One region of the Erwinia sp. 1181_3 genome, then DNA from elsewhere that is predicted to be linked to it. Evidence: predicted binding sites of a transcription regulator. Region 1 holds the regulator's gene; each other region holds the start of a gene.
What was found. The regulator CRP, encoded in region 1, controls carbon source genes, mostly activating them, when cyclic AMP is high. The targets are predictions, from matches to a motif close to ATGTGANNNNNNTCACAT.
Positions count from the first base shown of each region.

Region 2: a site for CRP is predicted at 4,281-4,298, ahead of FY046_RS16090 (iron-containing alcohol dehydrogenase). Genes of this name have one in related genera too.
Region 3: a site for CRP is predicted at 1,211-1,228, ahead of rhaS (HTH-type transcriptional activator RhaS). Genes of this name have one in related genera too.
Region 4: a site for CRP is predicted at 4,920-4,937, ahead of FY046_RS16240 (glycoside-pentoside-hexuronide (GPH):cation symporter). Genes of this name have one in related genera too.

Region 1 covers NZ_VTDE01000005.1:21,803-27,874, forward strand. The annotation lists gene FY046_RS14620 (YheU family protein) at 1-102, shown strand, start outside; gene FY046_RS14625 (phosphoribulokinase) at 203-1,072, shown strand; gene FY046_RS14630 (amidohydrolase) at 1,087-2,265, opposite strand; gene FY046_RS14635 (OsmC family protein) at 2,526-2,933, opposite strand; gene crp (cAMP-activated global transcriptional regulator CRP) at 3,303-3,935, shown strand; gene FY046_RS14645 (YccS/YhfK family putative transporter) at 3,993-6,068, shown strand.
Region 2 covers NZ_VTDE01000006.1:85,068-91,139, reverse strand. The annotation lists gene FY046_RS16105 (MFS transporter) at 1-1,058, opposite strand, end outside; gene FY046_RS16100 (phosphoglycerate dehydrogenase) at 1,118-2,068, opposite strand; gene FY046_RS16095 (dihydrodipicolinate synthase family protein) at 2,123-3,007, opposite strand; gene FY046_RS16090 (iron-containing alcohol dehydrogenase) at 3,021-4,169, opposite strand; gene dtnK (D-threonate kinase) at 4,399-5,682, shown strand; gene FY046_RS16080 (D-threonate 4-phosphate dehydrogenase) at 5,675-6,072, shown strand, end outside.
Region 3 covers NZ_VTDE01000001.1:27,547-33,618, forward strand. The annotation lists gene rhaB (rhamnulokinase) at 1-1,057, opposite strand, end outside; gene rhaS (HTH-type transcriptional activator RhaS) at 1,356-2,177, shown strand; gene rhaR (HTH-type transcriptional activator RhaR) at 2,189-3,052, shown strand; gene rhaT (L-rhamnose/proton symporter RhaT) at 3,824-4,858, opposite strand; gene FY046_RS00150 (hypothetical protein) at 4,996-5,166, opposite strand; gene aldA (aldehyde dehydrogenase) at 5,240-6,072, shown strand, end outside.
Region 4 covers NZ_VTDE01000006.1:120,240-126,311, reverse strand. The annotation lists gene FY046_RS16265 (RNA polymerase sigma factor) at 1-80, opposite strand, end outside; gene FY046_RS16260 (fasciclin domain-containing protein) at 207-764, opposite strand; gene ampD (1,6-anhydro-N-acetylmuramyl-L-alanine amidase AmpD) at 1,026-1,595, shown strand; gene ampE (beta-lactamase regulator AmpE) at 1,599-2,453, shown strand; gene FY046_RS16245 (glycoside hydrolase family 43 protein) at 2,424-3,398, opposite strand; gene FY046_RS16240 (glycoside-pentoside-hexuronide (GPH):cation symporter) at 3,395-4,810, opposite strand; gene aroP (aromatic amino acid transporter AroP) at 4,981-6,072, opposite strand, start outside.

The sequences.
Region 1 (6,072 bases):
GACGATGTCCGTCGCCAGCTCAACAGCGGCGAGGTGGTGCTGGTGTGGTCGGAATTGCATGAATCCGTCAACATCATGCCGCGCGGCCAGTTTCGTGAATAAATAGTCGTGAATAAGTAAACGTGAAGCCATAATGACTTGGACGGGTAAAACATGTTACCAATGATCCGTCCGTCCGACCTTTATCAGGGAGTTGCACGCCATGTCAGCCAAACATCCGGTCATCGCCGTCACCGGCTCCAGTGGGGCAGGAACCACCACCACCAGCCTGGCTTTCAGGAAGATTTTTCAGCAACTTAATCTGCGGGCAGCCGAGGTCGAAGGGGACAGTTTCCACCGTTTTACCCGCCCGGAAATGGATATGGCAATCCGTAAAGCGCGCGATATGGGAAAGCACGTCAGCTATTTTGGCCCTGAAGCCAATGACTTTGGCCTGCTGGAGCAAACGTTTGGTGAATATGGTCGCAGCGGTAAAGGGCAGTCGCGCAAATATCTGCACACCTATGATGAAGCCGTACCCTGGAACCAGGTGCCGGGCACATTTACCCCGTGGCAGCCGCTGCCTGAACCCACCGATGTCCTGTTTTATGAGGGTTTGCATGGCGGCGTAATGACTCCGCTGCACAACGTGGCAGACAAGGTGGACCTGCTGGTCGGCGTGGTGCCTATCGTTAACCTGGAGTGGATACAAAAACTGGTGCGCGACACGGGTGAACGCGGTCACTCGCGTGAAGCGGTCATGGATTCAGTGGTGCGTTCCATGGAGGACTACATTAACTTTATTACGCCGCAGTTCTCACGCACTCATATTAACTTCCAGCGCGTCCCCACGGTGGATACCTCTAACCCCTTTGCTGCTCGCGGCATCCCCTCTCTGGATGAAAGTTTTGTCGTCATCCACTTTCAGGGGCTGGAAGATATCGACTTCCCCTATCTTCTCTCCATGTTGCAAGGTTCGTTTATCTCGCATATCAAAACCCTGGTGGTACCAGGTGGAAAAATGGGACTGGCAATGGAGTTGATTATGGGGCCACTGGTCAAACGCCTTATCGAAGGCAAAAAAATCGGCTGACCCCATTTATCCTGTTATCGCTTCATCAGCAGGCGGTGGATAAAGCCGGTATGCAGCCTCACCCCGATTTTTAGCGCATCTTCGTCAAGGCGAAAATGGGGGTTATGCAGCCCCCGGCAGGTCCCTTTTTCCGGGTTGCCCGACCCGACCCACAGGAAACAGCCCGGCACTACCTGCTGATAGGCTGAGAAGTCCTCGCAGCCAAACATTGGATGCAGCATAACCTGCAAGGCATCATCCCCCAGCGTGGCAATCACATTATCCACTGCAATACGGCAGGCGTCCGGGTGATTAACCCCGGTGGTGTAACCCGGCGTCCATTTCAGCACGTAGCTGGCCCCTGCTCCCTGCGTCATTCCGTCCAGCTGCTGTGACATCATCTGCGGGATAGTGTTACGCGCACTCTGGCTGAGCGTGCGCAGCGTGCCGCGCAGATTCGCCGTGTCAGGGATAACGTTATAGCCGCCGTCAGCCTGAAAACTCGCGACCGTCAGTACGGCACCTTCGTTAGGGTCAAGACGACGTGAGACAATCTGCTGAAGTGCCTGCACCACTCCTGCGCCCAGCGTCACCGGGTCGATACTCTCCTGCGGCATCGCTGCGTGGGCGCCTTTTCCCTGCAGGGTCAGGTCGAAGTTATCGCTGGCAGCGCTGAAGACGCCCTCTTTCACAGCCACCTGGCCGGTAGACAGTCCCGGGAAAACATGCAGACCGAAGATCATTGATACACCATTCAATACGCCCAGCTTAATCAGCTCGCTGGCCCCGCCTGGCGGCACTTCTTCCGCATGCTGGAAAATAAAGCGCACTTTGCCGGCAAGCTTACTCTGCTGCTGGCACAACACCCATGCCGCCCCCATCAGCATTGCCGTATGCGCATCATGCCCGCAGGCATGCATCACACCGCGATTGCGCGAGGTGAAAGGTTCACTGTTCAACTCCTCAATAGGCAGCGCATCCATATCGGCCCTCAGGGCAATGCAGTCACCACTACGCGGCCCCTCAAGTTCAGCCAGTACGCTATTTGGCGTCGGGCGACTAAGTGTTAATGGGCCAAACTTTGCCAGTTCAGCGGCAACATAGTCTGCGGTGCCATGCTCGTGGAAAGAGAGTTCGGCATTCGCGTGAATATGCCGCCGCCATTGCAGCACCTTTGGTGTGACATCCTGAATCAGCGTCTCGATAGTCATCATGACTCCTGGTTGATTAAATCTGACAACGGCAGACCAGGCAGCAACAGAGAATCATGGGCAAACGCCGGACATTCAGCTGTTGTTTCGCCAGCCTGCAGCAAATTAAGAAAGGAATGTAGAACGAGGGAAATATACCGCTGATGTTATTCGCCTGCCGTGGCGTGAAATGCGGGTAGAGAGAGGAATAGCAGGATGTGTACGCTACGTTCTGTCAGCTGTGGGTAACGACAACGAACATCGTTACCCATAAGAAACCAGCTTCAGGTCAGATCTGTCACTTCATAGCTGTGCGTCATTTTCACCGCGCTCCCCAGCATAATCGCCACCGAGCAGTATTTCTCCGCAGAGAGGTCGACCGCACGTGAAACGGCTTTATCCGTTAACGCCTTGCCGCTGACAATAAAGTGCAGGTTAATATGGGTGAAAATACGCGGTGCCTCTTCACGACGTTCCGAGGTCAATTTAACTTCACAGTCGGCGACATCGTGACGGCCTTTCTGCAGAATAGACACCACATCAATCGCACTGCATCCCCCGGCAGCCATCAGCACCATCTCCATCGGGCTGGGTGCTTTATCCCCCGCGTTGCCATCCATCAAAATCTGATGGCCGGATGAGGATTCTCCCAAAAACGTCATCCCTTCAACCCACTTAACTCGTGCTTGCATCACAAAATCCTCTCATTGATTCAGTTACCGCAGAGTACGCTGCACTCACAAAAACGGCAACGTTGCCTTTTTCGAACTATGCTGAAGCGAGACAACAGAAGACAGTCTTGTAAAGCTGTGCTACAAACGAAGCTGCAATATTTTACTGGCATAACAATGCACGGTAAAAACGGGACGACAGCACGAGCCATGCTCTTAACAGAGGCCCGTATAATTTCCCTATGGGAACGCTTGAATATTTCAACGCCTGGCAGGGATACATCCCCTGATACCCAAAAATATTTCGCGCTTCAGGCCAGCGGCAACGCATCTGCAGCACGCCGAATACAGGGTATATTTAGGCACGATTACAACAGAGGATAACAGCGAATGGTTCTCGGCAAACCGCAAACAGACCCTACACTCGAATGGTTCCTGTCACATTGCCATATTCACAAATATCCATCCAAAAGCACTCTGATTCATCAGGGTGAGAAGGCGGAAACCCTCTATTACATCGTTAAAGGATCAGTAGCGGTGTTAATCAAGGATGAAGAAGGCAAAGAGATGATCCTCTCCTACCTCAATCAGGGCGACTTCATTGGCGAGCTGGGCCTCTTTGAAGAAGGTCAGGAGCGCAGTGCATGGGTACGTGCGAAAACAGCCTGTGAAGTGGCTGAAATTTCCTACAAAAAATTCCGTCAGTTGATTCAGGTGAATCCTGACATCCTGATGCGCCTGTCTTCACAGATGGCGCGTCGCCTGCAAGTCACATCAGAGAAAGTGGGTAATTTAGCTTTCCTTGATGTGACCGGACGCATTGCCCAAACGTTGTTGAATCTGGCGAAACAACCGGATGCCATGACGCACCCGGATGGGATGCAGATCAAAATCACCCGTCAGGAGATCGGCCAGATCGTCGGCTGCTCCCGCGAAACGGTGGGTCGTATTCTGAAAATGCTGGAAGATCAAAACCTGATCTCAGCACATGGTAAAACCATTGTTGTTTACGGAACACGTTAACCGGCTCTGAACCCACGGCGCGACGCCCAGTCGCGCCGTTTTTATTTGGTGTGGCTCATGTGGCGGAGAATTATCTATCACCCCGAAGTTAACTACGCACTCAGGCAAACACTGGTGCTGTGTTTACCCGTGGCGATCGGCTGGATGCTCGGCAACCTGCAAAACGGCCTGCTGTTCTCATTAGTCCCCGCCTGTTGTAACAATGCCGGTCTTGATACTCCACACAAACGCTTCTTCAAACGTCTGATCGTAGGCGGTTGCCTGTTTGCTTTCAGTAGCTTTTTGATTCAGTACGCCGGGGCAGAAGAGGTGCCACTGCCCGTGATCCTGCTGGTCATGGCACTGCTGCTTGGCGTCACCGGTGAAATCAGTCCGCTGCACGGTCGTCTGCTACCGGCATCGCTGATTGCCGCCATTTTCACCCTCAGTCTGGCCGGACGCATGCCCATGTGGCAGCCGCCGCTATTGTTCATTCTCGGTACCGTCTGGTATGGCGCGTTTAACTGGTTCTGGTTCTGGCTGTGGAAAGAGCAGCCGATGCGCGAAACCCTCAGTCTGCTCTATCATGAACTGGCTGATTACTGCGAAGCGAAATACAGTCTGCTAACCCAGTTGACCGATCCCCAAACCGCCCTGCCTCCCCTGTTGGTCCGCCAACAGAAAGCCGTCGATCTGATTAACACCTGTTACCAGCAAATGCATATGCTGGCCGCCAATCGCGACCATTATCAGCGACTGACGCGCGCATTTCAGGTCGCCCTCGATCTACAGGAACATATCGCCGTCAGCCTGCATCAGCCCGAGGAAGTACAGAAGCTGGTAGAGCAGAGCCACGCCGAGGCGGTGATCCGCTGGAATGCGCAGACCATTGCCACACGCCTGCGGGTACTGGCTGACGATATCCTCTATCACCGCTTCCCTGAACGTTTCACGATGGAAAAACCGCTTCAGGCACTGGAAAAAATATCCCGTCAGCACCCCGATAATCCGGTTGGCAACTTTTGCTATTATCACTTCAGCCGTATCGCCCGCGTGCTACGCACCCAGCACCCGTTGTACCGTCGCGACCTGATGGCGGACCGCCAGCGCCGCCTGCCGCTGTTTCCTGCGTTGAAGAGTTATCTGTCGCTGAAATCCTCTGCCCTGCGCACCGCCGCACGCTATGCAGTCATGCTGACCTTCGCCAGTTCACTGGCCCTGTTCTTCAATCTGCCGAAGCCTTACTGGATACTGATGACGGTGATGTTTGTCAGCCTCAACGGTTACAGCGCTACTCGGGTACGTATCCAGCACAGGGCGCTGGGAACGCTGGCCGGGTTGGCCATTGCCGCTGCCACGCTCGGTTTACATGCCCCGGAATCCTGGGTGCTGCTGGTGATGCTACTGATTACCCTGGTGAGCTATCTGTTTATCCGCAAGTTTTACGGCTGGGCAACCGTAGGATTCACGGTCACCGCGGTGTATACATTGCAACTGCTGTCGCTGAACGGAGCGCAGTTCCTGCTGCCGCGCTTAATGGATACACTAATGGGCTGTCTGATTGCCTTCGGCGGCATGATTTGGCTATGGCCACAGTGGCAGAGTGGATTGATGCGTCAGAATGCGCACGATGCGCTGGAGACCTATCAGGAGGCATTGCAGAAGCTGCTGGGCAGCGAACAGGATGCGGAGAAACTGGCATACCAGCGTATGCGGGTGAATCAGGCGCATAATGCGCTGTTTAACTCACTGCATCAGGCGATGCAGGAACCGGGCTTTAATTCACGCTACCTGGCCGATATGCAGCTGTGGGTCACGCACAGCCAGTTTATTGTTGAGCATATCAACGCCATGACCATTCTGGCGCGGGAGCATACGATGCTAACGCCGACGCTGGCAGAGCGCTATTTGCAATCCTGCGAAATTGCCCTGCAACGCTGTCAGCAGCGTCTGGAGTATGACGGACCGGATTCAGGCAGCAATGTACTGGATGCTCCCGAGGACTTCCATCAGGGGCCGGTGACCATTATGGAGCGACACGTGAAGCGTATTCTTGGCCACCTCAGCGTAATGCACACCATTTCGTCGCTGACCTGGAGCCAGCGCCCACATCATGGCCGCTGGCTGTCCCGGCGCTTGAGGAAATCGTCATGATCGC
Region 2 (6,072 bases), on a different contig from region 1:
AGTGCCCAAACTTGAGACGCCGCTACCGTGGTGCCTGATTTGGCAACGCACAGCAGGAACACGGTCATAAAGACGGAATCTGTGAAAGGCGCGAATCCGATGCACAGTGCCATCAGCAGGCCAATCGTCAGGAACAGTTTGCGGGTGGCGGTCAGCGACAGCACTTTTTTATGGACCATACGATCGGATGCCCAGCCCGCGATCACTTCGATCACCATGCCACACAGCAACGGCAGAGCGGCAACCATCCCCATCTTGATGAAATCCATGCCTTTATCTTTCACCAGGTAGGTCGGTAGCCAGGTGATAAAGAAATAGGAGGTGTAGTTAATGGTGAAAAAGCCCAGGCACATCGCCCAGATATTGCGGTAGCGCAGTAGCTTGTACCACTTCATCGGCAACACGTTTTTATCGCCATGCTTCTGAGCCTGACCATCACGGATCAAACTGACTTCTGCCTTGCTGATTTTCGGATGATCTTCCGGGTTTTCGGCGTAAATCAGATACCATGCGATCACCCACAGAAGGCCGACGCTACCGATGATCAGGAAGGTCATGCGCCAGTCGACCATATAGATCATCCAGACGATCAGCGGCATCGCCACGGCACCGCCAAATTTCGAGGCACTGTCAAACAAGCCAGAGACGGTGGCGCGCTCTTTATCCGGGAACCAGCGCGCGGTGATCCCGGCATTGCTTGGATACGCCGCCGCTTCACCCACGCCGAGCGCCAGGCGTAATGCCAGCAGGGATTTAAACCCGGTGGCCAGGCCCATCATTGAGGTGGCAATAGACCACCAGGCAACGGCAATCCCCAGCCCTTTTTTCTGGCCGTAGCGATCGGCAAACCAACCCGCCGGGATCTGCAACAGCGAATAGGACCAGAAGAAGGCCGCCATAATAAAGCCCATCATTTCCGGATTCAGGCTAAGTTCATCGATCAGGTGCGGAGCCGCCGCTGACAGCACGGTGCGGTCAATGTAGTTAATGGCAATTGCCAGCCACATCAACCCGGCGATCCACCAGCGAATTCTGGTGCTGCTTGCAACATTATTCATCGTAGTAACCGAGGTCAAAGTTATCGTAGGCTACTGATTTAACAGCAGCGTTGTAATTTTCAGAGCTGATTCATAATATTGACGGGCTTCTGGCGTGCTTTAATGCACTGAATAATTTGCTGCACGCAGCGTTCACCCATCGCGCCAATGGCACCGTCGGTATAGCCGGCAATGTGCGACGTCGGCAGGAAATTATTCAGGGTAAAGAGGGGGTGGGCTTCCAGCGGCTCATGCTCAAAGACATCGGCTGCCGCACCGGCAATCACGTTATCGGCCAGCGCCTGATAGAGGTCGGCTTCATTAATAACGCCACCGCGTGACACGTTCACGAGGAAGGCGGATTTTTTCATACGCTTCATGCGGACAGCATCAAACAGATTGTGGGTTTCGGCCGTCAGTGGCGTGTGCAGGGTGATGAAGTCACTCTCCTGCGTCAGATGGTCCATGCTGACGAATTGAATGTCATGGTCGGCGGCAAATTGCTGGTCAGGATAGAAATCAAATGCCAGCACGCGCATATTGAAACCGCGTGCCCGCAGTGCCACCTGCTTACCAATATTGCCCAGCCCCACTATGCCAAGGGTTTTGCCGTACATATCGGTGGCAAAAATACGTGGCCACTGCCCGGAGCGGGTGTCGTTGATGGCCTGATTCAGCTGCCGGGCGCTGTTGAGCATCAAGGCAAAGGCAAAGTCAGCCACCGCATGTTTATTGGCATCCGGTACGTTGGTGACATAGATGCCGCGTTCGCGGGTAGCATTCAGGTCGATATTGTCGACGCCCACGCCGTGCTTGCAGACGATCGCCAGTTTTGGTGCGCACGCCAGTAGTGCCTGATTCACGTCCGTAAAGGCAACGATCATCGCCACGGTATCGGCCAGATGTGGCTCCAGTGCACTGAGCGGTGCATCCGCAGGCAGGCTGATCAGTTCGAAGCCCTGTTCACGCAATGTGGTGATAGGCTGGGCATCATATTTAGCAAAAGACGGTGAAGTACAAATCACTTTCATGACAGGGATCCCCGGTGTCAGAGCAGGCGGCATCGCAGTGCCGCTGCCGGAAAATTATTGAAGATACTGGTTAACGATCTGGCGAATTTTTTGCTCTTCTTCCGCGCTAAACTGCACCGCGTAGCGGCTGTCACCCACGTCAAAGCCCATCAGTGCCACGGCTTTTTTCACCGCTGCGGGTGAGAAGGCCACGGCATACAGGTCGGTACGCAGTCCGGTGACGTTCTCCTGGGCTTTGCGTGAGGCCGCGATATCGCCCGCGTGGAAGTGCGACCAGATGGCGTTGATCTCTTGCGGTGCAACGTTAGCCAGACCGGAAATACACGCCGAGCAGCCGTCCACGAATCCTTGATGGATCAACGAGTCCGGACCGTTCAGCACGTTAAAGTGATCAATACCTTCGGCTGCTTTCAGGAAGCCGCTCAGGCTCTCATAGCTGCCTGCGCTGTCTTTGATGCCGATAATGTTGGGGTGGGCAGCCAGCTGGCGAACGGTTTCCGGCTGTAAGGTATTGCCGGTACGCGCCGGGATGTTGTAGAGAAACACCGGCACCGTCAGTGCATCGGCCACGGCGGTGTAGTGGGCGATCAGCTCTGACTGTTTGAGTGGAACAAAGTACGGAGTGATCACCGACACGGCATCCACACCCAGCGCGGCAACCTGTTTACCGAGGCGAATGGTTTCACGTGTGGATATCTCGCCGACGTGGGCCACCACATTGGCTTTTCCGGCCACTTCGTCGACGCAGGTGGCCGTCACAGCCAGCTTTTCCTGTTCGTTTAATACGAAGAACTCACCGTTGGTGCCGCCGCAGAAAATACCGTTTCCGGCCGCCAGCTGGCGCTGCACCTGACGGCGCATGGCTGCTTCAGCATAGGCGCCGTCATGATCGAAAGGTGTGACGATGGCGGTCAGTACGCCCTGAATAGTTTTGCTCATCATAATCTCTCTGTTAGTGATTCAGTGCCGGAAACAGCGTCAGGTACACGTTACGCACGTCGTTTGCGCTCACCGGTGCCGGGACATTTTTCATCAGGCGCTGCACATCGAGTGCCGCTTCCACTAAATAAGGCAGGTGTTCTGAGGTGATCCCCAGCTCGTCGAGGCTGGCAGGCAGCTTCAGTCGCTGGACCAGGGCCGCGAAGTAATCCACCAGTGCGTGAGACTTCTCCTCCGCGTTGAGCTGCGGGTTAGCCTCTGGCAACAGATCGTAGACTTCGGCGAATTTGCTTACCGCCGCCGGGCGCACAAAGCGCATGCAGGGAGCGAGCAGAATGGCGTTCGCCACGCCGTGCGGCAGGTGATATTTGCCTCCCAGCGGGTAGGACATGGCGTGCACCAGATGAGTCCCGGCATGGGCGATGGCCGCCCCGCCGTAATAAGACGCCCACAGCATATTCAGTCGGGCTTCCAGGTTACCGGGTTCAGCCACGGTGGTTTCCAGGCTGGCAAACAGCTTCTTCATCCCGATCAGCGCGTAGTTGTCACTCACCGGGTTTGAAACCGTCGCGGTAAAGCACTCAATCAGGTGGCAGAGCGCATCAATCCCGGTTGAAGATGCAATATGTGCCGGCATGCTGGTGGTCAGTTCCGGGGCCAGAATCACATAGTCCGGCAGCATCACTGGGGAAATAATGCCGACTTTCGTCTCTTTCTCCGGGATGGCCAGAATGGCGTTTGGCGTGGCTTCTGACCCCGTACCTGCAGTGGTCGGGATCAGCAACGAGGAGGTGCGTCTCTGAGGTTTCTCTCCGGCCAGCAGGGCCTCTAGCGTAGGTGCATTCTCAACGCACAGCACCGACAGCAGTTTTGCCACGTCCAGCACGCTGCCACCGCCTACGCCAATCACCAGATCCACATCGCGCGAGGCCAGGCCGGCGAGGATCTCTGCTACATCATGCTGGCTCGGCTCGGGTGGCACGTTGCTGACGGTATGTAAGGTTGAGACCTGACGGCGTACCTGCTCCGTCAGCGTCTGCACTGCCGGGATCGCCGCAATATTCTTATCGGTGACCAGCAACACACGCTGCTTACCTTTTAACAGGTAGCCAATGTCATTGAGTGTCTGGTAGCCCGCGATCACGGTACTGTTTATGTTCATGCCTGATTTCTCCTCATCACGCCGCTTTCAGTTACGGGTGATTGTATTTCGTCATTTGTAAGGGCTTTCCGACTTTGATGGGTAATTTATAGGGCATATTGATTCTGATTAATTTGAACTTGCTCACATTTAATCAAATGTGATTGAATATAATCATATTCAAATAATGAGTGGTGTCCTGAACCTCTCTTCACAGACAGGCACCTCAATGTTCCGTACAGGAGTGGCGATGACGCAGCGTAAATGGCAAACGCCGGTACTGGTGATTGCGGATGATTTTACCGGGGCCAATGATGCGGGCAGCGGGCTGGCCAGAGCGGGAGCGCGGGTGAATGTGCTTTTTGACAGCCAGTCACCGTGTGGTGACGAGCAGGCCGACGTCTGGGTGGTCAGCACGGACAGCCGCGCGCTCTCTGCCCAGGATGCTGCAGAGCGGGTGCATCGTGCGCTGATGCACTGGTCGCCGGTTGCCCGCGAAGGCTGGCTGTTTAAGAAGATGGATTCCACTCTGCGCGGCAATCTGGGCGCAGAAACCGAAGCGGCTCTGCTGGCCAGCGGTGCATCGCTGGCGCTGGTAGTTCCGGCGGTTCCACGGCTGGGGCGCATTACCCGCGACGGTGAGTGCTTTATTCACGGCTTGCGACTGACCGAGACCGAATTTGCCAGCGACCCGAAAACGCCGGTGACAACAGCGAACATTGCCCGGCGGTTATTGGAGCAGAGCACATTGCCTTGCGGCGGCCTGACGCTGGCGCAGGTGCGCGGGCCACAGCTGCTGGCGCTGATGCAACAGGCCGCCGACAGCACACCGTCGCTGCTGGTGGTGGATGCAGAAACCGATGATGACTTACAGCGCATTGCGCAGGCAGCGTCCCACCTGGCACAGCGTCCGCTGCTGGTCGGTGCTGCCGGGCTGAGTGATGCTCTGACGGCGTTGCTGGTGGATCGCCACCCGTCACCGCTGCTGGCTGTGGTGGGCTCGATGAGTGACATTGCCCGTCAGCAAATTGACCGGATTCAGCAGCAGCATCCCGTGACGCTGGTGGATATCGATATTGCCGAACTGTTTTCTCGCCCGCGTTGGGTATCGTTTCCCACCTGGCGCCAGACCGTGACCAAGGCATTGCGCGCCGGGCAGCACTGTGTGGTCCGCACCTGCCAGCATAACGGGCAGCGTGAAGCGATTGCTGCACTGTGTGAAGAACATCAACTGAGCCGTGCTCAACTGGGTGAAGAAATTTGCCAGCTACTGGCACAGCTCACGGCTGAAGTGCTGGCAGAAGCCCAGCCTGGCGGGTTGTATCTTTCCGGCGGTGACGTGGCGATTGCCGTGGCGCGCGGGCTGGGTGCCAGTGGATTCCAGATTCAAGGCCAGATTGCGGGCTGTGTGCCCTGGGGCCGCTTATTAAATGTGACTGAACCCTTGCTGGTGATGACCAAAGCCGGTGGCTTCGGTGATGCAAACACCCTGGTCGACGTTATTCGTTTTATTGAGGAGAAATCGAGTGAGTAAAATTATTGCGATCACTATGGGCGACCCGGCGGGTATCGGTCCGGAAATCATTATCAAATCACTGGCCAGCGGTGAGCTGTCCGGGGTTCCGGCAGTGGTGGTGGGCTGTGCCAGTACCCTGCGGCGCGTGCTGAGCCTGAATATTACCCCGCAGGCAGAACTGCGCGTGCTGGATCGCGTGGCCGATGCTCACTTCGCCCCTGGTATTATCAATGTTATCGATGAACCGCTGACCGATCCGGCTGCCCTGAAGCCCGGAGTCGTGCAGTCGGAAGCGGGTGATCTGGCGTACCGCTGCGTTAAACGTGCCACGGAACTGGCGCTGGCGGGGGAAGTACAGGCGATTGCCACCGCCCCGTTAAATAAAGAAGCGCTGCACTCAGCCGGGCA
Region 3 (6,072 bases), on a different contig from region 1:
AGGCGTCCTGAATTTCACGTACCATGCTGGGTGGGTTAATAAAGCGATCGTCATTCGGGTTAATCAGCCACTGACAGGCTGGCTGCTGCTCCGCATCCGCAATCAACTGACAGAGATCGGTGATGGCCAGCTCGCTACACACACGCTGGAGCAGCCAAAGACCCATAATGTTTTTCAACACCCGGAAGCGCCCTTCGGCCCCGCCTTCGTTGGTGATATTGGCATCCTGGGCAGCCTGACAGGTAAAGGGCAGACGGCTTTCAAAGCCCATTAATGACCAGGTGCCGGAACTGAGGTAAGCCGCATTGTCACCCGCCAGCGGCGTCGCCAGTACGGCACTGGCGGTGTCGTGGGTGGCAACGGCCACCACCGGGATCACCTTGCCTGACGGGCTGGTCCAGCCCCCGACGCGTTTACCTGGCTGTGACGGTTTGCCAAACCATGACGGGTTCGCCCCGCTCCAGCGCAGCAGATCCGCGTCCCACTCACCGCTGGTGATGTTCAGCATTTGCGTGGTGGTGGCGTTGGTGTATTCCCAGTTAAGTTCACCCGTCAGGCGGTAATGCAGGTAGTCAGGGATCATCAGTGCATGTGCCACCTGCGCCAGTTCTGGCGCGGCATCACGGCACAGTGCACGCAGTTGATACAGGGTGTTAAACGGCAGGAACTGGATGCCGGTGCGCTGATAAATACGGTCATGGCCGAGTTCACGGCAGGCCTGTGCCATCACGCCCTGGGTACGGTCATCGCGATAGGCCACGGGTAGACCCACCCGGTTCCCCTGCGCATCCAGCAGCACATAGTCGACCGCCCAGGTATCAATCCCGATGCTTTCGGGCACGATGCCCTGGCGGTCGATTTTTTCCAGTGCGTCAGTAATAAACTGTTCCAGTGCATCAAGATCCCAGCACTGATGGTCATCAACGGTGACCAGCTGGTTTACGCAGCGGCTGACTTCATTCAGCGTCATCGCACCGCTTTCTGAGTCGTGACGGGCCAGCATAACGCGGCCGCTGGACGCGCCAAGATCGATGGCGACAAAGTGACGAAGGCTCATGTGTTCGCTTCCTGATGATTCAATGTCACCAGTGTAAAAGAGCCTGATTTTGCCACCTTCTCGCTACTGCCAGCCGGATCTGACCGCTGGCAGCCTGGCAAAGATGAACGTGAAGCAGATCACAATTTGATTACTGGCACGCAGAATCACGGGATGTGACCCTGCCCTCATTTCTCACTCTTTCCCCCACTTTCTTAAAAATATCACCGGGATAGTCGCTTTCGCTGTCAAAAATTCAAGGTGGGCTGCCATCACGCTGCGTAGACTCTGTTGCTGATATGTTAAAGAGGAAACGATCATGACCGTGTTACACAGCGCTGATTTCTTCCCGACAGGGCATTTCCCGGTCGCCATTGAACCCCGTGCGCCACAAGGGGTGTTCCCGGAGCATTATCATGATGATTTTCATGAAATTGTCATTGTTGAACAGGGGGCAGGTATTCATGTTTTTAACGGCCAGTCACAGCCTTTATGCAGCGGCTGCGTCTGCTTTGTACGCAGCCATGATCGCCATCTGTATGAGCAAACGGAAAATCTGTGCCTGACCAACGTGCTCTATCGCGGGCCGGAATCCTTTCGTTTTCTCTCCGGCCTGCAGCATCTGCTACCGCAGGAGCAGGACGGAAACTACCCCTCGCACTGGCGTATCGGCAACAAGGTGCTGGCCCAGGCCAGGCAGTTAATCGAGCAGTTAGAGCAGCCACCGCTCAGTGACAGCCTGGCCTGCCAGGCAGAGCAGGAGATGCATTTTATGCGTCTGCTGTTGCTGTTACGCCAGGGGGGCAGCGCCAGCAACGACGATCAGGACAGTCGCCTGCGTGGTCTGCTGGACTGGCTGGCGGATCACTACAGTGAGGATGTGGACTGGGAAAATCTTGCCGACCGTTTTTCGCTGTCGCTGCGCACGCTCCACCGCCAGTTGAAACAGCAGACCGGCAGCACACCTCAACGTTACCTTAATCGGCTGCGATTGCTGGAAGCACGCCACCTGCTGCGTCACAGTGAAATGCGGGTGACAGATATTGCGTTTCACTGCGGTTTTGGTGACAGCAATCACTTTTCTACGCTGTTCAAGCGTGAATTTGGCCTTTCTCCACGTACACTGCGACAAAATGACTGATGAGGTGACCCGTGACCGCTCCCCTGCGACTGGCAAAAGCTGACTACTTCCCTTCTGAACAGATGCCTGTCGCGGTGGCTGAACGCACCTCTCAACCCTCATTCCCGCCTCACGTCCACGAATTCAATGAGATTGTGCTGGTCTGGCGCGGTAATGGCCTGCACGTGATGAATGACCGCCCCTGGCTGATCACCTGCGGTGATATTTTCTATCTGAATGCCAATGACTGCCACAGCTATGAATCGGTCAATGAACTGGCGCTGGATAATATTCTTTACTGCCCGGAGCGTTTTCAACTGAGCCTCGACTGGCAGCAACTTATTCCCCCGCGTGAATCCGCCGCCTGGCGTTTAACCACACGCGGCATGGCGTTGGCGCGTGGCGTGATCCAGCAGCTTGAACAGGAAAGCAGGAAGAGTGATGTGCTGTCACGTCAGCTGACGGAGGCGCTGTTTTTACAGCTGGCCTTAGTGTTGCAACGCCATCGTTATGCGTCCGATCGGGCCTGGCAGATGCCGGAGGGAGAACAGCTCGATCTGCTGATGGCCGCGATTCAGGGGCAGATTGCTGTCCCCTTTGACCTTGCCACCTTTTGTGGCCAGCACCAATTGTCAGAGCGTGCGCTGAAACAACTCTTCCGTCAGCAAACTGGCATGACTATCGGGCACTATTTACGTCAGTTGCAGCTATGCCAGGCGAAGCACCTGTTGCGTACCAGCGAATGTCTGATCGGTGAAGTGGCCGCACGTTGCGGCTTTGATGACAGTAATTACTTTTCCGTGGTGTTCACCCGTGATACCGGGCTGACCCCCAGCGCCTGGCGCCAGCGATTTGTGCGTCCTTCCGCTTTGCACGTTCGGCCGGAAAAGGCCTGATGGCCATGGAGGGTTGACCTTTGAGGCATAAGGTCAGGGGCTTGAGCTTGAGCCAAGGCCAGGTCAAGCCCAGGTCAAGGTCTTAAGGTCAAGGGCGTTTCGCTTTCCCACTTCGTGGGCGAAGCGACCTAAGGACGGCAGTCGCCCCGCCCTTAGGAATCCGGGCTGCGGCAGGCGCATCGCCCGCTTGACGCGGGTTCCCTCAGTCGGTCGGCTTTCCCGCCGGACCGGGCGTGACGGGACATCCCTGTCCCGGCTAACCCTCTCGCCGACGTCCTGTCGGCTCGTCCTGGAAATCCGCCCTCCTTCGGCGAGGCTTAATTGCCGCTCAAAAGGTCAACATCCACGTCAAAAGAATAATCAAAGACAAGTCAGACAGACCAGACACAAAAAGCCTTTCTGGGCTTTTGGTCATTTTGTTTTTTTTAAAATTTGGGTTTTAGGGTTTGACCTGGGTTTTGATGTTGAGGCGGCAATTAAGCTGCGCTGAGGAAGTGATGTGAACCAGGATGAACCGCCAGGACGGCGGTGAAAGCTCGGGCCGGCACAGGGAAGTGCCGTCACGAGCGGTCCGTCGGTGAACGGAACTGACGAAGGTACCCGTGAAACGGGCGCGGCGCCTGCCGCAAGCCCGGGGTCAAGGGGCGGCGGCGACTGGCCGCCCCTTGTCGCTTCGCCCGCGCAGCGGGAAAGCGAAACGCCCTTGACCTTGACCTTGACCTTGACCTTAAACTGACAGCAAGCCAGAGAGTCCCAGGGCTCTCTCCCAGATCAGGAAACCATACCCAGACCAACAATGTTGGCGGCAATAATAATCACGAAGCATCCCACGCTAAGGACCCGCACCGGCTTACGCCCCACGTTATTCCACTCTTTCAGAACCAGACCCACCAGACCACCACACAAGACGTAGAAGCTCATGTGCAGCATCCAGCTGACAAAGTCATACTGCGCCGGAATGCGTGCATGGCCCCAGGCATAGAAGAAGAACTGCAGATACCACATGATGCCGCCGAGCAGTGACAGACAAACGTTGGCAATCAGCAATGATTTCGCCACAGAGAAGTCCGCTTTCACTGACAGGTTTGATTTGGTCGCCAGACGGATAAAACAGAAACCAAGGTTAACCAGCGCACCACCGCCCATAATCACCACGTAACTCGGTAACGCCACGTATAGCGGATCGATACCCAGCGCCGCTGCCGCTTCATGCATCGGTTTGGCGGCGTCCATGGCAAAGGACATCCCGGCCGAGAAAATCCCACACATCACCGCCAGTACCAGCCCTTTTTTCAGGTTGAACTCTTCCGCAGTGATGCCCATTGCCCGTTCTTTTAACAACCCGGCACGGGAGACGATCGCCACGCCTGCAAGAGCAACCAGCACGCCCAGCAGCGTCAATCGTCCACCGGCAGAACTGAACAGCTCCACAAAGCGCCCCTGAAGCAGCGGCGTCATTAACGTTCCGACCACCAAAGTGATGCCGATGGCAATACCAATGCCCATCGACATACCGAGATAACGCATGGTCAGACCGTAGTTAATGTTACCAATCCCCCACATCGCGCCGAACAGGAAGACAGGCATCAACTGTTCAAGCGAGAACGCGCTGTAGTAGGCCCAGAAGTTGGGCAGCAGGATCGCACTGACGGCCCAGGGGAGCACGATCCACGACATGATCCCCCCCACCGACCACATGGTTTCCCATGACCAGTTGCGCACTTTTTTGAACGGTGCATAAAAGCAGGCAGCACTTGCGGCCCCGACCAGATGCCACAAAATACCGGAGACAATGGCTTCACTCATTTTTTAATCCTTCGTTGTTGTTTGCCCTGATGACGAAGGAGTCTACGGAGAAGGTCAGGTGCTCAACCTTAGGCTGGTTGCCCCTCTGGCACCAAACCTGGCAAAATTGAGCACCTTCTCCCCTCCGCTGTCACAAATCAATCATCTGATTCGCTGCAACGTGCTAAATCGTGATTTTTTCCTAAGCCACTCATATTCATCACTAAATATAAATAATGCCAGCGCAGGCATGGGGTTCTTGCCGTTTTTGCCAGCCAGCTCTCATTGATGGCAGCCACATCAAGGTGATTCACCGCCAGCTGTTGCACCTTCTCAGACCTGCAACAGTTTTTGCGCTGTTAATTAACAACCCTATAAAAAGTGTGTCACGGAGAATCAGCCATGAACCCAGTTCAGCAACACATGTATATCAATGGTGAGTTTGTCGAAAATCGCGCCGATCGCTGGATAGAAGTGATCAATCCGGCAACCGAAGCCGTGCTGTCGCGCATTCCTGAAGGCAGCGCAGAAGATGCGCAGCGTGCTATTGATGCGGCAGAGGCGGCCCAGCCCGCCTGGGAAGCGCTGCCCGCTATTGAGCGCGGTAACTGGTTGCAAAAAATCGCCCAGGGTGTGCGCCAGCGTGCCGCAGATCTGACCGCCACCATCGTTGCCGAAGGGGGAAAAACCCAGGAGCTCGCCGAAACGGAAGTGTTCTTTACCGCGGACTATCTGGACTATATGGCCGGATGGGCGCGCCGCTATGAAGGTGAGATCGTGCAAAGCGATCGCCCGCAGGAGAACATCCTGGTATTTAAGAAAGCGATTGGCGTCACGACAGGGATTCTGCCGTGGAACTTCCCGTTTTTCCTGATTGCCCGTAAAGCCGCGCCGGCCCTGTTAACGGGCAACACCATCGTGGTCAAACCGAGTGAACTGACCCCGAACAACGCGATTATCTTTGCGCAGATTGTTGATGAGATTGGTCTGCCTGCCGGGGTGTTTAACCTGGTTACCGGCTACGGCCCGGTGGTCGGTCACGAACTGGCCGCAAACCCGAAGGTCGGACTGGTCAGCCTGACCGGCAGCGTGGGTGCCGGGATCGCCACCATGCAGGCGGCGGCAAAGAACATTACCAGGGTCTCGCTGGAGTTGGGTGGCAAAGCCCCGGCCATCATTATGAACGACGCCGATCTCGATCTGGCGGTAAAAGCGATTGTGGCATCACGCATGAT
Region 4 (6,072 bases), on a different contig from region 1:
GTCGCTTCAAAAGCCCGTTTATCGCCGGCCGCAATGGCCTTCATTAACAAAATCTGGCTATCTGTTACGTCGTCCGTCATGAAACGTCCTGAAAAAAAAGAGGTGCAGAAGGAGTATGAAAAAAACCTGCTGCACCAATTATATACCCTTTATTTTTACATCAGCGGGTATATTTAATTTTTCCCTTGGTGTTGGCACACGATGGATTAAGGCATCAGTACCGTATCAATTACATCAATCACGCCATTTTTTTGTTGCACGTCATAGGTGCTGATATTGGCAACATTGCCTTTATCATCTTTTACCTGAATATTGTGTGGGCCATTCATCATCAGCCACAACGGGGCGCCATTCACGGTTTTCAGCTCAGTGCTGCCGTTGCCTTGTTTGATTTTTTTCACCAGCGTCTTCATATCATACTTTCCGGCCACCACATGGTAGGTCAGCACGCTGGTCAGCGTTGCTTTGTTTTCCGGCTTCAGCAGGTTATCCACCGTGCCAGCGGGCAGCTTGGCGAAAGCGGCATTGGTGGGGGCGAAGACGGTGAAGGGGCCAGGGCCTTGCAGTGTATCCGCGAGGCCTGCCGCTTTTACAGCAGCGACCAGCGTGGTGTGATCTTTCGAGTTCAGGGCATTCTCAACGATATTATGGGAAGGGAGCATAGCGGCCCCACCCACCATCACGGTATTCTTGGACATCTCAGCCATTGATGCGGCACTGAACAACACTGAGAGACACAGAGCGGTACGGATGAACGTTTTCATGATGAATTCCTTTGGGTAAGAGAAGGCATTTTTGCCTTACATAGTCCCGTCATGTTTGAAGCGGCAACGGCATGAGCATCATCGGATGCTGGCCTGCTGTAACCCCAATTATGCTGGTTATATCTATCTACGGTTGAGAGTGGAAATCGGATGCAAAAAGATGAAAATATTTTTTGCCACAGTAAAAAGGCCGACAGATAAGTTTGATTAAGCTGAAAAAAACCATGTTAATCTGCGAGAGTCTGAACACAGGAGATCGGTATGCAGTTGCAAGATGGGTGGATCGCTGGCGTGCGGCATGTTCCGTCGCCGCATGTTAATCAGCGACCTGACGATGAAGCACCTTCACTGCTGGTGGTGCACAATATCAGTTTGCCGCCCGGTGAGTTTGGTGGCCCCTGGATCGATGCGCTGTTTACCGGTCAGCTTGATCCTGGCATTCATCCCTATTTCGCTGATATCTGTCATTTACAGGTGTCTGCGCACTGTCTGATCCGCCGCGACGGCGAGATCGTGCAGTATGTGCCTTTTCATCTGCGGGCATGGCACGCCGGGGTTTCTCGCTATCAGGGGCGTGAAGTCTGTAATGATTTCTCCGTAGGTATCGAGCTGGAAGGCACGGATACGCTGCCCTATACCGATGCGCAATATCAGGCGTTGCAGGCCGTGACGCAGCTGTTAATTGAACACTACCCGATGATGGCGCAGCACATCACCGGGCACAGCGATATTGCACCTGAACGTAAGACGGACCCTGGACCCTCTTTCGACTGGGCGCGTTTTCGCGCCGACCTTGGGCATAACACCCTGACCACACTCAATGGGAGTTAAGGCATGACGTTATTCAGCCTGTTGCTGGTTCTCGGATGGGAACGATTATTTAAAATGGGTGAACACTGGCAACTGGATCATCATCTGGTGCCACTGTTCCGCGCTCGTCAGCGTTTTTCTCTGGTGCGTACGCTGTTGATGGTTGTGATGATCATGGCTATCGTCGCTCTGTGCTTACTGGCGCTAAAAGGGCTGTTTTTTGGAGTGCCTAAGCTGCTGTTCTGGATACTGATCGGCCTCCTCTGTATTGGCGCCGGGTCGGTGCGTCTGCACTATCACGCTTATCTGAAGGCGGCCAGCCATAACGACACTGATGCTCATAACGCCATGATTGAGGAATTGACGTTGATCCACGGCGTACCCGGCGAGTGTAGCGAACGTGAGTTTTTGTCTGAACTGCAAAATGCGCTGCTGTGGATTAACTACCGTTTCTATCTGGCACCGCTATTCTGGTTCGTGGTGGGGGGCACTTGGGGGCCGGTGCTGCTGGTGGGCTATGCGTTCCTGCGTGCCTGGCAGAGCTGGCTGGCGCGGCAGCAGAATCCGCTGGCGCGCGCGCAGTCCGGTGTTGATGCCATTCTGCACTGGGTTGACTGGATCCCGGTACGGTTGGTGGGCGTAGCTTATGCCTTGCTGGGGCACGGTGAGCGTGCATTACCCGCGTGGTTTGCGTCTCTGGGCGATCGCCACACACCGCAGTATCAGGTGCTGACACGTCTGGCCCAGTTCTCACTGGCGCGCGATCCCCACCTGGATAAGGTGGAGACCCCGCGTGTGGCAGTGATGCTGGCGAAAAAAGTGTCGCTGGTCCTCGTGGTGGTGGTGGCGTTACTGACTATTTACGGCACGCTGGTGTAACACGCTGTCTGCAGGTGGTGTGCCGAACTGCGGCATGCCATCGGCACTCCAGCTGAATGTTTTCACCCGGGTATGGCGGTTAGGGTCGTATAGCGGGTCACCTTCAATTTCGGTGTAATTGCGTGCGTGATACACCAACACGTCTTCGCCGTTCTCCCCGACCGTAAAACTGTTGTGGCCCGGACCATATTGATGGTTCTCCCAGTCGGTGGTAAACACGGGCGCAGCAGATTTGTGCCAGTTTTCTGGCTGTAGCGGGTCCGCATCGACATCAATCCACAACAGCCCCATACAGTAATTCTCATCGGTGGCGCTGGCCGAGTAGCTGACAAACAGGCGCCTGCCGTGATGTATTGCCGCCGGGCCTTCATTGACGCTAAATCCTGCACACTCCCATTCATACTGCGGGCGGCTGAGCATCACCGGCTCGCCTTTTATCTGCCAGGGGGTAGCCAGCTCTGCCAGGTAGAGGTTGGAATTACCGGGGATGGCCGGATCTTTCTGCGCCCACAGATACCAGTTTTTCCCCTGATGGACGAAGTGTGTGGCATCCAGCGCGAAGCTGTCGATGGGGGTCAGGATCTGTCCGCGTTCGACCCATTCTCCTTTCAGTGGATCGATATCATCGCAGGTGAGGGCAAACATGCGGTGCTGGAACAGACCTTGTTTAATCTCCTGTGATGGCGCTGCCGCAAAATAGATCACCCACTGGCCGTCAATCAGATGCAGTTCCGGTGCCCAAATCAGGGCGCTCATGGGGCCATGCTCAGGTTTGCGCCAGACGACGACGGCATCGGCCTGTGCCAGTTCTGCCAGGGTAGCGGCGCGGCGGATCTCCAGCCTGTCGTACTCCGGTACCGACGCGATAAAATAGTAGCTCCCCTGATGGCGCAGAATAAAGGGATCGGCGCGCTGTTCAATCAACGGGTTAGGCCAGTGGTTCATCGTGCGGCTCCTTGTGGTTTGGTTTTCAGTTCTTTGTGTTCGTGATAGTCGTTCAGCTCCTGATAGTTTGTACGGCGCTGTTCAAGGTCGCTCTGGATTTGTAGCATCAGTGTGCGGTCCACTTTCAGCAGGCGAACCACGCCAGCCGTAATCAGGTATCCCACCGCAGGGATAACGGTAAACAGCAGCACGATACCGTTCAGCGCAGCGGCGCTTTGTTGTTTCGCGCCAGCATTGTAACCGTACCAGGAGAGCAGGAAACCGACCATGGCACCGGCCACCGCCAGCCCGACTTTGAGGAAGAACAGGTTGCCGGAGAAGCTGATACCGGTAATGCGTTTACCGGTTTTCCACTCACCGTAGTCATCAACGTCGGCCATCAACGACCAGTGCAGTGGTGACGGGATTTGATGCAGGATGTTCAGCAGGAAGTACATCACCAGCACCAGCATCGTTGCCTGCGGGTCAAGGAAGTAAAAGCCACCGGAGAATGCTGCCAGCACGATGTTGGTCCAGAAGAACACTTTCAGCTTGCACCAGCGGTCGGTCAGGATCTTCGCCAGCGTACTGCCGATCATCATGCCTACCACGCCAAGGCTGATAAACAGCGTGGCGAAGTGAGTCGATTGCTGCATCACCCAGGTGACGTAATACATGGTGGCAGCCATACGAATAAAGCCAGGGCAGACGTTGCAGAAGGTCAGCAGCAATATGCGTACCCACTGATCGTTCTTCCACACGTCGCGCAGGTCAGCTTTCAGGTCGTCATTGCTGGGCACTGCCGGACGAATACGCTCGCGTACCGTGGCAAAGCTGAACAGGAACATCAGCAGTGCCACCAGCGCCATCACACCCATAGCCATCTGGTAGCCGCGCGCCTTGTTGTCACCGCCAAACCACTCTGCCAGCGGCAGCAGCGTCAGTGACAGGATCAGCGTGGCAATCCCGACCATCACAAACCGGTACGACTGGCAGGAGACGCGTTCGCCGGGATCGTTGGTGATCACGCCACCCAGGGAACAGTAGGGGATATTGATCGCGGTATAGGTCAGCGACATCAGGAAGTAGGTCGCAAACGCCCATATGACTTTGCTGTTATAGCTCCAGTCTGGAGTGGTGAACATCAGCACACTGAACAGCACATAGGGTACGGAGACCCACAGTAACCAGGGGCGGAAACGACCCCAGCGACTCTGAGTCCGGTCGGCAATCGCACCCATAATCGGGTCCGTGACTGCATCCAGCACCCTGACAGATAACAGGAGAACGCCCACCAATGCAGGCGCCAGTCCGAAGACATCCGTATAAAAATAGTTAAGAAAGAGCATGATGGCGCCGCCGATCATATTGCATCCGGCATCGCCCATTCCGTAACCAATTTTCTCTCTGACTGAGAGTTTTGAGCCCTTCATGGATAATTCTCCCGCGTGTCTTTAGTGCTTGAGAGTATTCACGCTTATCGGATGCGGTGCGCAGGTGCAAAACGTCGCAGAGATGGACAAAACGCCTGGAGAGGGGAAAGTGTGAAGCAGATAACAATTCGGCCAGCAAGTGCTGGCCGAATCAACAGCGGGCGTGATGATTACGCGCGCTGTGTGCGGTTTTTAATCCAGTAACCCACGGCGAGGATCAGTACCCATACCGGGATCAGCCAGACAGAGATCGCCATGCCTGGGGTCATTGCCATCAGTACCAGAATTCCCGCGAGGAACAGCAGACAAATCCAGTTACCCAACGGATAAAGCAGCGCCGGGAAGCGGGTGGTGACACCCTGCTGATCTTTCTTACGGCGGAACTTCATATGCGCGAGGCTGATCATCGCCCAGTTGATCACCAGAGCTGAGACCACCAGCGCCATCAGCAGACCAAACGCCTCACCCGGCATCAGATAGTTGAGCAGTACGCACAATGCCGTCGCAATCGCGGAGAACAGGATAGAGATCACCGGCACGCCGCGGCTGTCGACTTTTAACAGCGCTTTAGGGGCATTACCCTGCTGCGCCAGGCCAAACAACATACGGCTGTTACAGTAAACGCAGCTGTTGTATACCGACAGCGCAGCCGTCAGGATCACCACGTTAAGGGCATTCGCCACCAGCGCATCACCCAGCTCGTGGAAAATCAGAACGAACGGGCTGGTATCAGACGTCACGCGGGTCCATGGCATCAGCGACAGCAGGACCGCCAGGGAACCAATGTAGAAAATCAGAATGCGGTAAATCACCTGATTGGTGGCTTTTGGAATGCTGGTTTCCGGGTTATCCGCTTCCGCAGCGGTAATGCCGACCAGTTCAAGACCCCCGAAGGAGAACATGATAATCGCCATCATCATGATCAGCCCGCTAAAGCCATTGGGCAGGAAGCCGCCCTGTTCCCAAAGGTTACGCACGCTGGCCTGTGGGCCACCCGTGCCGCTGAACAGCAGCCAGCAACCGAACAGGATCATAGCCACCACGGCAACGACTTTAATAATCGCGAACCAGAACTCCATCTCACCAAACACTTTCACGTTGGTCAGGTTGATGGCGTTGATGAGCACAAAGAACACCGCTGCCGACATCCAGGTAGGAATATCCGGATACCAGAACTGAATATATTTGCCTACGGCTGTCAGCTCTGCCATCGCCACCAGCACATACAGTACCCAGTAGTTCCAGCCAGAGGCGAAACCGGC